DNA from 2 places in the Fructilactobacillus sp. YLN 2507 genome. Region 1 is predicted to be linked to the other one. Evidence: predicted binding sites of a transcription regulator. Region 1 holds the regulator's gene; the other holds the start of a gene.
What was found. The regulator LexA, encoded in region 1, represses DNA repair genes until DNA is damaged. The targets are predictions, from matches to a motif close to CNAACANNTGTTNG.

Region 1 (4,427 bases):
ACATTCTAATTTATAAACAAAGCGGGACAGAAAATAATGACATTATTTTGTCTTTGGTAAAGAGTAATCCAATTGTTTTAATTTTAATGAGCTTTACTATGACTTTTTGTTCACCAGTTTTAGAAGAATTGGTATTCCGTGGCTATCTTATCAAAGGATTTTTCCCAAAGTTTAAACCATTAATTCCCATGATAGCTAGTGGAATATTATTTTCGATTGGTCATGTTAGTAGTAATCCTATTAGCTTTTTAATTTACATGTCCTTAGGAATGATTCTTGCCTATGTTTACTTAAAGCAAGATAAAATTGAAGTTTCAATTGCACTTCATTTTTCGAACAATTTAATTGCAACAACGTTAATGATTATCGGAGTATTGGTAGGATAGGAAAATAAATGAACATTTCAGAGTTTAATTACTATAATAATTTAAAAAATCGATTAGCAAAGGTTAAAAATGAAATTAATTTGGAAAAGAAAAATTATTTAAAAAGAATTACTAATTTAAACCAATTGAAAAATGATTATGATGTTACTACAATTGACCAATTAGTTAGTGTTTTAAATAATGGTGATGAAAATCAAATTAGTATTGATTTAAAAAATGCTTTGCAGAATCGTGATAAGCAATATTTGATCAATAATTTGCCAAAGCTTGATGAAGCTGAGTTTGAAAAGATTAGTTCAATGGATAAAGAAGCTATAAGCGTTAAAAATAACTTACAAGTGGCTACTAATTTTTACAGTGAATTTGCTTTACCAGTGATTGATGAATTAGAAAAAAGTAAATTAGTCCGGATTGATGGTTTGGAATCGTCAGGGAATGAAATTGATATATTTCTTGAAATTGATTATTTTTCAACATATGATGACTTCAAAGAGGATTTTGCTGGAGCTGAATTTGTTTCAGAAATTGTTAAAAAGCATTTGGAAAAACAGCAATCAATGAGTATGATAATTACAGCAGATAATTATCCAAATCAATATGACATTACAATTATGCCAGAAGAAGGAGAATAGAAATGGTCGATAGAAGAGATTACAAATATCCTGATACACAAGCGTATGATGCTGTAGTTAGAGCATTAAATGAAAATGATGTGACAGTTAGGGATATTTCAAAGGTTGTTTACAATTTACAAAAGAAATATATAAAGATTCCTAGTATGGAATATGTTGATAAGATTGTGATTGATGTTTTACACAAACGTGAAGTTTTAAATAATGCTTTAGTTGGTTTAGAAATTGACCGATTAGCGTCAGAACACAAGCTTAATGAGCCACTTCAGAGTATTGTGGAACATGATTTAGGAGTTTTTGGAGTGGACGAAACATTAGCATTGGGAATTGCCAATATTTATGGAACGATTGGAATTACTAATTACTGTGGTTTAGATACGAATAAACAAGGGATTGTAAGAACTCTTGATCAAAGAACTGATCGAGTTACTACTTTTATTGATGATATTGTGGCCTCAGTTGCAGGGGCTGCTTCTGCTAAAATTGCTCACGAAAATTCATAGTATAAAAAATTCTCTCCGTTTTTATAATAAAAACGGAGAGAATTTTTTTTATGATTAATTTGCAGGTTTCACTGCCTTGACACATTTAGGACCAAATTCAAATTCATCGTCTAGTAATTCTGCCTTACCAACGTTTTTTCGGATTACTTTTAACCAGTTTGACTCATTATCACCAAGTCCGGTTTGACTAACAAAAACAACTTCTACTAAATCGCCAACTTTATATGGAATTGCTTTATCAAACTCTTGAAGGGTATATGTTTCATATGCTTTAGTTTTCATGTTTATTACTCCTAAATTATTATTTAATCTTATTTAGTTTACATCAGAACGATATAAACCGACAACTTTACCTAAAATTGTACAATTTTTTAAAATGATTGGAGCCATTGAATCATTTTCTGGCTGAAGTCGAAAATGATCGCTTTCTTTAAAAAATCGTTTACAAGTTGCTTCACCTTCATCATTCATAGCAATCACAATTTCACCATTTTCAGCATTTTGCTGGCGGCGAACAATGACTTGATCTCCGTCTAAAATTCCAATTTTAATCATACTAGTTCCACTGATGGTTAGCATAAAAAGTGAATCAGCATTTTGAGCTAAGTTTTCGGGTACTGGGAAATAATCGGTGGCTTCTTGGACGGCTAAAATTGGTTCACCAGCTGCAACAACTCCTAACAGTGGAATTTCCTTGCTATGAATTTCAGGAGTTAGGCCTAAAAATTCGATTCCATCAGAGGTAACTTCCAAGGCACGTGGTTTAGTGGGGTCTTTACTTATATACCCCTTTTTTTCTAAACGAGATAAATGTCCATGGACTGTTGAAGTTGATGAAAGTCCAACCTCTTTTCCAATTTCTCTTACAGTGGGGGGATAACCATGTTCTCGGACATTATTATAAATAAAACGTAGAATATCCTTTTGTTTTGTATTTGCATTTATTGACATCATTACACCTCTAAAAATGATTATTACATAGTATGTTAAGATTAACATATTTTATGTGGTTTGCAAACACTAGTTCGCATCTGAAAACTTTGTTTCTGTAAAATTTCATGCTATTATAGAGATAATTAAATCTAAGGAGTTGTTGACATGGCTGAAGATCCAGAACTTAAAAAAATCATCCCAAGGATTAACGAATTAGCAAAAAAAGCTAAATTGCAAGACTTGTCTGATGAAGAAAAAGAAGAACAAAATCGTTTACGTAAACAATATCTAAAGCGTTTTAAATCCAACTTTAGAAGTCAAATTGAAATGACTCAAGTTTACGATAAAGATGGAAAAGAAGTTACGCCAGATGAAGTCAAAGAAGTTCAGCGTAAAAAAGATCTTAGAGATGATTAAAATAATAACAAAGGAGAATTAACTTATGGCAACTTGGATGTGGATCGGATTAATCTTAGTCGCACTTGCTGCTGGGCTAGCACTTGGCTTTTTTGGTGCTCGTAAATACATGGAAAAATATTTAAAAGAGAATCCCCCAATTAACGAAGAGCAATTAAAGGGAATGATGCTTCAAATGGGTCAAAAGCCTTCTAAGAAGAAATTGAACCAAATGATGAATTCAATGAAACGAAATGCAAAATAAAAAACGTCACTAATTAGTGACGTTTTTTTGATTCATCAATATATACGTAATTTGGATTGATTTCTGCGTCTAAAGTTTTAAAAGCATCACTCATTTGTTTTTCAACTAAGGCCTGATTTTGATTATTTAGTTTGAGATTTTTATCTACGAAAATTGGATTACCAAAATTAATATGGGCTTTGTGGCGACTGAATAATTCTTTTAAAGTCAATGGACCTTGATAAACAACGGGTAAAATTGGAACACCGGACATTTTAGCAATCATGGCAGCGCCGCCTTTTAGTTTAGTAGAATGTCGCGTTCCAGAAGGAAAAATTACTACTGATAAATTAGTTTTACGAAGGATCTTGATTGGGCGCTTAATTACTGATATTCCAGGATTGTTACGATCAACTGGTTCAACATTTAATTTAGTAAGAAACCACCCCATAATTGGGTTTTTAAATAATTCTTTTTTAGCAATGAAATATAATTGCTTAGGCAATAAGACTACTGCAAAATAAATCATATCAAACCACGTACGATGTGGTGCAACGAGAATGTAATTTCCCTTTGGAATACGATCTCGATTCATCACATCAATTTTTCCATTGGCAAGACGAATAAGTCCTTTAGCTAATGAAAAGATAAATGAATAAAACAATCTTCTCATCCTCCTTTTTGAGTTGTACAATTGATATTATAGCATTATAACGAAATGTAAAAGGGTGAAAAACGATGAATCAACCAATTGAATTAAAAGCTGGTGAGCGGATTGATCAATTATATAGTAATGATATTAAAATTATTCAAAATGCCGAAGTTTTTTCTTTTTCATTAGATGCAGTGATGTTGGCTAACTTTGCAAAAGTTAAGCAAGGACAAAAAACTAGAATTGTAGATCTTTGTGCTGGAAATGGAGCAGTAGGATTATTTATTAGTAAGAAAACCAAGGGTAAAATTATTGAAATTGAAATTCAATCAAGATTGAGTGACATGGCAGCTAGAAGTGTCGCTTTAAATAATTTAGATGATCAAATTTCAGTTTTTAATTTTGACTTAAAGGACAGCTTAGCACATTTAAAAAAAGAATCGTTTGATACGGTAACGGTTAATCCACCTTATTTTGCGAATGAAAAGCAAAGTCGAAAGAATCCTAATCCATATTTAGCAATTGCTCGACATGAAATCAAAACAAATTTGGCAATGGTAATAAAGACTGCTAGTGAACTTTTGAAAAATAATGGTAGACTTTATCTAGTTCATCGCCCTGAACGTTTACTAGATATTTTGAATGAGATGCAAAAGCACCGTTTGGCACCTAAAGAAATTC
Region 2 (4,427 bases), 730 kb from region 1:
TTGATCCTTTATTTTTTTGATATTTTTTCCATTTAAAAAAACATCTCCACTGTACTTTTTGAGCTTCGTAAGTGAACGAAAGAGCGTCGATTTACCAATTCCACTGGCACCAGTTAGCAAGGTACACCCTTGATAAAATTTAAAATCAGGACAAGTCAACAAAGTGTGTTGTTGGGCTTTAAAACTAAAATCAGCTACATTAATGTCGTAATTTTTCATTGGCAAATTAAAATGTATATCTGGTTGATAATCGTTATTTAAAATTTTGTAAGTTTCCGGAGCTGAAAGTTCTTTAATTGAAGTTCCTTCCACTCGGAATAAATGCTTAACTAAGCCTGCATAACCAGTTAAATCATGGTCCGAGATGATGATTGTCTTGTGCCTTTCTTGTTGCAGTTTAACTAATTTTTCCAGAATGGCTTGCTTAGCTGGTAAATCAATACTAGCAAAGGGTTCGTCTAACAACAGAATGTCAGAATCTAAGGCCACCATGGTTGCCAGAATTACTTTTTGTTTTTCACCACCAGAAAGGGTGATGATTTTTCGTTGTGCCAAAGGTTGAATCTCACAAAAAGCTAACGCCGCTTGGACCCGAGCTTCAATTTCCGCTGGAGGAGTTTGAATGTTTTCTAACGCAAAAATTAGTTCTTCACTGACTTTTTGCATGACAAATTGTTGATTGGGATCTTGAAACATCATGCTAATTAGTTTGGCCCGTTCAAGTGGCGAAATCTTTTTAATGTTGGTTCCATTAATTTTAATTTTCCCACTGTATGTGGTCTTACCAGCTAACCCCGCAATGATCATCATCAACGTTGATTTCCCACAACCGGATGGACCTGTTAGGAGTGAAATCTCACCACCGGGAAAAGTGACATCGACATTTTTGAAAATTGGGTTCTCATTTTTTTGATACTTAAAGTTGAAGTTTTGGACCTCAATGTTGTTCATCATAGCTTCCTCCAAAGAAAAAGCCATCTTCAATTAAGAAGACGGCTTTTGTTTTATTAAAATTAGACAACTGTTTGTCAGATTACCTCCGCTAGCATTACCTAGATCAGGTTCAATGGGTATAATCTCAGCCGTTAAGCACCCCAGCTATTTAATTGTGTCTTTATTATACCAAAGAAAGAGCTGAAATGCTTTGTGACCTTGAAATTACTAACGATTTTTCCAAAATAAAAACTCCCAAAATAGTCAATTACGATTATTTTGAGAGTTTTTTGATTTAAACGTCTAAAGTTGGATCTTCAGCTGGTTTATCAGTTTCCTTAGTTGCCTTTGCAGGCTTTTCTACTTTTTCTGTTTTAGTAGGTTCTTCTTTTTCAATTCCGTAGGCTACCCGAACTTTGTGATTTAGTTCTTCCACTAATTCAGGTTTTTCGTTCAAGTTGGCGACGGTCTTGTTAAGACCTTGACCTAGACGTTCTTCACCATATGAATACCATGAACCGGATTTGTCGATAATATCTTTATCAACCGCTAAGTTCACCATATCAGCAACGGGTTCAATCCCTTTACCAAAACTCATAAGGGTGTCCACAGTCTTGAATGGAGGAGCCACCTTGTTTTTGGCAACTTTAATCTTGGTTTCTTTCCCAACCACTTCCTGACCGTCTTTTTGTTGTTTGGTTCCACTAACTCTTAAACGGACACTGGAATAGAATTTCAAGGCCCGACCACCAGGAGTAGTTTCAGGATTACCAAACATCACTCCAACTTTTTCCCGAAGTTGGTTAATGAAAATCACAACGGTATTAGTTTTGTTGATGTTGGCAGTTAATTTACGAAGAGCTTGTGACATTAAACGAGCTTGTAAACCAACGTGTGAATCACCAATATCACCTTCAATTTCTGCCTTAGGAACTAGGGCAGCGACTGAATCAACTACGACTAAATCAATTGCACCAGAGCCAATTAAGGCATCGGCAATTCGAAGACCTTCTTCACCAGTTCCTGGTTGTGAAAGAAGGAGATTATCGATATCAACCCCGAGTGCCTTGGCATATTCGGGGTCCATGGCGTTTTCCGCATCAATATAGGCAGCAGTTCCACCATTTTTTTGTGTTTCTGCAACGGTTTGTAAGGCAATTGTTGTTTTACCAGAAGATTCGGCACCGAAGATTTCAACCACACGACCACGAGGAAATCCACCGACTCCAAGGGCAATATCTAATGATAAAATTCCAGTCGAAATTGCACTAACTGAGTTTTCGGGGGTTTCACCCATACGCATGATTGCTCCAGTACCAAATTCTTTTTTAATTTGTTTTAATGCTTTATCAAGCTCAGCTTGACGAGCATCTTGAGCGTTTTTCTTAGAACTTGAGGCCATAAAAACACCTTTCTATTTTTAAAATGTGAACGTTTGTTCGCTTATCGATATTCTTTATTTTACTCTATTATTTACGTAATTTCCACCATAATCAATTCATTTTTATACGTTAATTATATTTGATTTTAATTTTAGCTAAAAATTTCCACAAATTAATTATATAATAATTAAGATTATAAATCGAAAGTGAAGGGATGGATCCTTGTGAATAGTAATCTATCAGTACGTTCCGGAATTAAAGATACAATTCCGACTTTATCAGGCTACATTGGGGTTGGCTTAGCATTTGGAATTGTTGCGAAAGCGGCAGGATTAAATGTGTTAGTAATTGTTTTGATGTCAGCAATCACGTATTCGGGGGCAGCGCAGTTTGTCATCGTTAGTATGCTGGTCGCAGGAGGGACAATGCTATCAATTTTAGTTGCTGTTTTTTTACTGTCAGCCCGGATGTTATTGATGGGGATGACGGTGGCACCGTATCTGAAAAAGGAATCAATGACGCGCAACATTATTTTAGGTTCACTTCTAACTGACGAAACCTTTGCCTTAACCATGAATAAATTGAACTATACCCATCGGATAATTACCTTTGAATGGTTAAATAGTGCGAACATCATTGCTTATTTAACCTGGGTCTTAGCATCTGGCGTAGGTGGCAGCCTAGGTAGTTTGATTCCTGATCCTAATCAGTTTGGCCTTGATTTTGCCTTTATCGCCATGTTTATTGGGTTACTGTATCTGCAAATTGCAGCAGATAAAACGATGCCTTTCAAACTACAAATCTTGATGGTATTAGTCACGTTAGTTTTAACTTACATTGGCTTGATTTTTGTCCCCAGTAGTTTGCTCCTTTTGGTAGTGAGCTTGGTTGGGTGTTGGTTAGGAGTGAAAATTAAAAATGCTTTCTTTTAAATTTGTGATATTGGTCATCATTGGTTGTGGCATTGTAACTTGGTTAACGAGGGTAATTCCATTTATTCTATTAAAAAAGTTTGAATTACCAATTTCAGTTGTTGAATTTTTAAGTTTTGTACCAGTCGTAATTATGTCAGCACTGTGGTTTAGTGGCTTATTTGAACAACATTTAGGTCACTTGCCTACGCTAAATATTGAAAATTTATTAGCTTCAATTCCTACTGTAATTTCAGCAATCATCAGTAAAAATCTATTGATAATTGTGGCAGTGGGAATTATCTCGCTTGCAATTATTCGAATTTTAGCTTAAAAAAGACCCCAAAAAATTTTTCGGGGTCTTTTATTTTAAATTAGGATAATGAAGATGAAAACAAAACCAATTAATAAGATGGTTAATGCGGCAAATCGTTTTGAGTGCCAAGTGTGTTGGGTTTTATATGACCAAACTAAACTGGCAATGGTTACTAAGATTGCGGCAAGAACCATAATAATCAATTTGATTAAAACTGCTTCATTACTCATTTAAAACTCCTATTAGTGTAATTCGATTTGGTAAGCGAAACGATCGTCGTCTTCGGCTTTAGTTCGGATAATTCCTTTTTTAGTAAACCCACAGGATAAAATGATGTGTTGCATTCCTTTATTCATTGGGTGTGTATCAATTCTAACATCTTTAAAGCCAAGTAATGATGAGACGGTGAATAATCCACTGATTAATTTACCAGCTAAGCCTTGGCCGCGGTATTCGTGTGAAACTGAAACTCGGTGAATTGCTGAATAATGAGCAGTTGCTCCGTTATCCCATTCTCCTTCTTCCATTTCAATGTAATCAGGGTCAATTCCTAAATGAAGAGTAGCCGAACCGGCAACCTTTCCGTCAACATCGATTACATATGAAGTACTATTATCAATGTCCTTTTTAATGTCTTCAGTAGTTGGATAAGCACCTTGCCATTGGTTGATGCCTTGCTCTTTTAAGAAGCCACGCCCAGCATCGATGATTTTTTTAATTTCTGGCAAATCCTTTTCAGTTGCTTTACGTACGTAAACACAAGTCATAATTAAACACTTCCTTACTTATTTATTAACGATATTCAATTATAAAGAATAAAATCTAGTTTTACAACTAAAGTATTTAGAAACTTAGACCGTATGAATACTCATTGCCATACCCATA

Region 2: recA (recombinase RecA) is a predicted target of LexA. The motif match lies at 2,362-2,375, and genes of this name have one in related genera.

The regions. Positions count from the first base shown of each region.
Region 1 covers NZ_CM184303.1:573,314-577,740, forward strand. Annotated here, with positions in the region: gene AC0GLY_RS03030 (CPBP family intramembrane glutamic endopeptidase) at 1-386, shown strand, start outside; gene AC0GLY_RS03035 (hypothetical protein) at 395-1,018, shown strand; gene AC0GLY_RS03040 (phosphatidylglycerophosphatase A family protein) at 1,021-1,521, shown strand; gene AC0GLY_RS03045 (hypothetical protein) at 1,576-1,803, opposite strand; gene lexA (transcriptional repressor LexA) at 1,837-2,472, opposite strand; gene AC0GLY_RS03055 (DUF896 domain-containing protein) at 2,620-2,871, shown strand; gene AC0GLY_RS03060 (YneF family protein) at 2,897-3,115, shown strand; gene AC0GLY_RS03065 (lysophospholipid acyltransferase family protein) at 3,129-3,758, opposite strand; gene AC0GLY_RS03070 (tRNA1(Val) (adenine(37)-N6)-methyltransferase) at 3,833-4,427, shown strand, end outside.
Region 2 covers NZ_CM184303.1:1,329,302-1,333,728, reverse strand. Annotated here, with positions in the region: gene AC0GLY_RS06765 (ABC transporter ATP-binding protein) at 1-954, opposite strand, end outside; TPP riboswitch at 1,017-1,107, opposite strand; gene recA (recombinase RecA) at 1,229-2,335, opposite strand; gene AC0GLY_RS06755 (AzlC family ABC transporter permease) at 2,540-3,247, shown strand; gene AC0GLY_RS06750 (AzlD domain-containing protein) at 3,234-3,560, shown strand; gene AC0GLY_RS06745 (hypothetical protein) at 3,596-3,772, opposite strand; gene AC0GLY_RS06740 (GNAT family N-acetyltransferase) at 3,785-4,309, opposite strand; gene AC0GLY_RS06735 (thiolase family protein) at 4,394-4,427, opposite strand, start outside.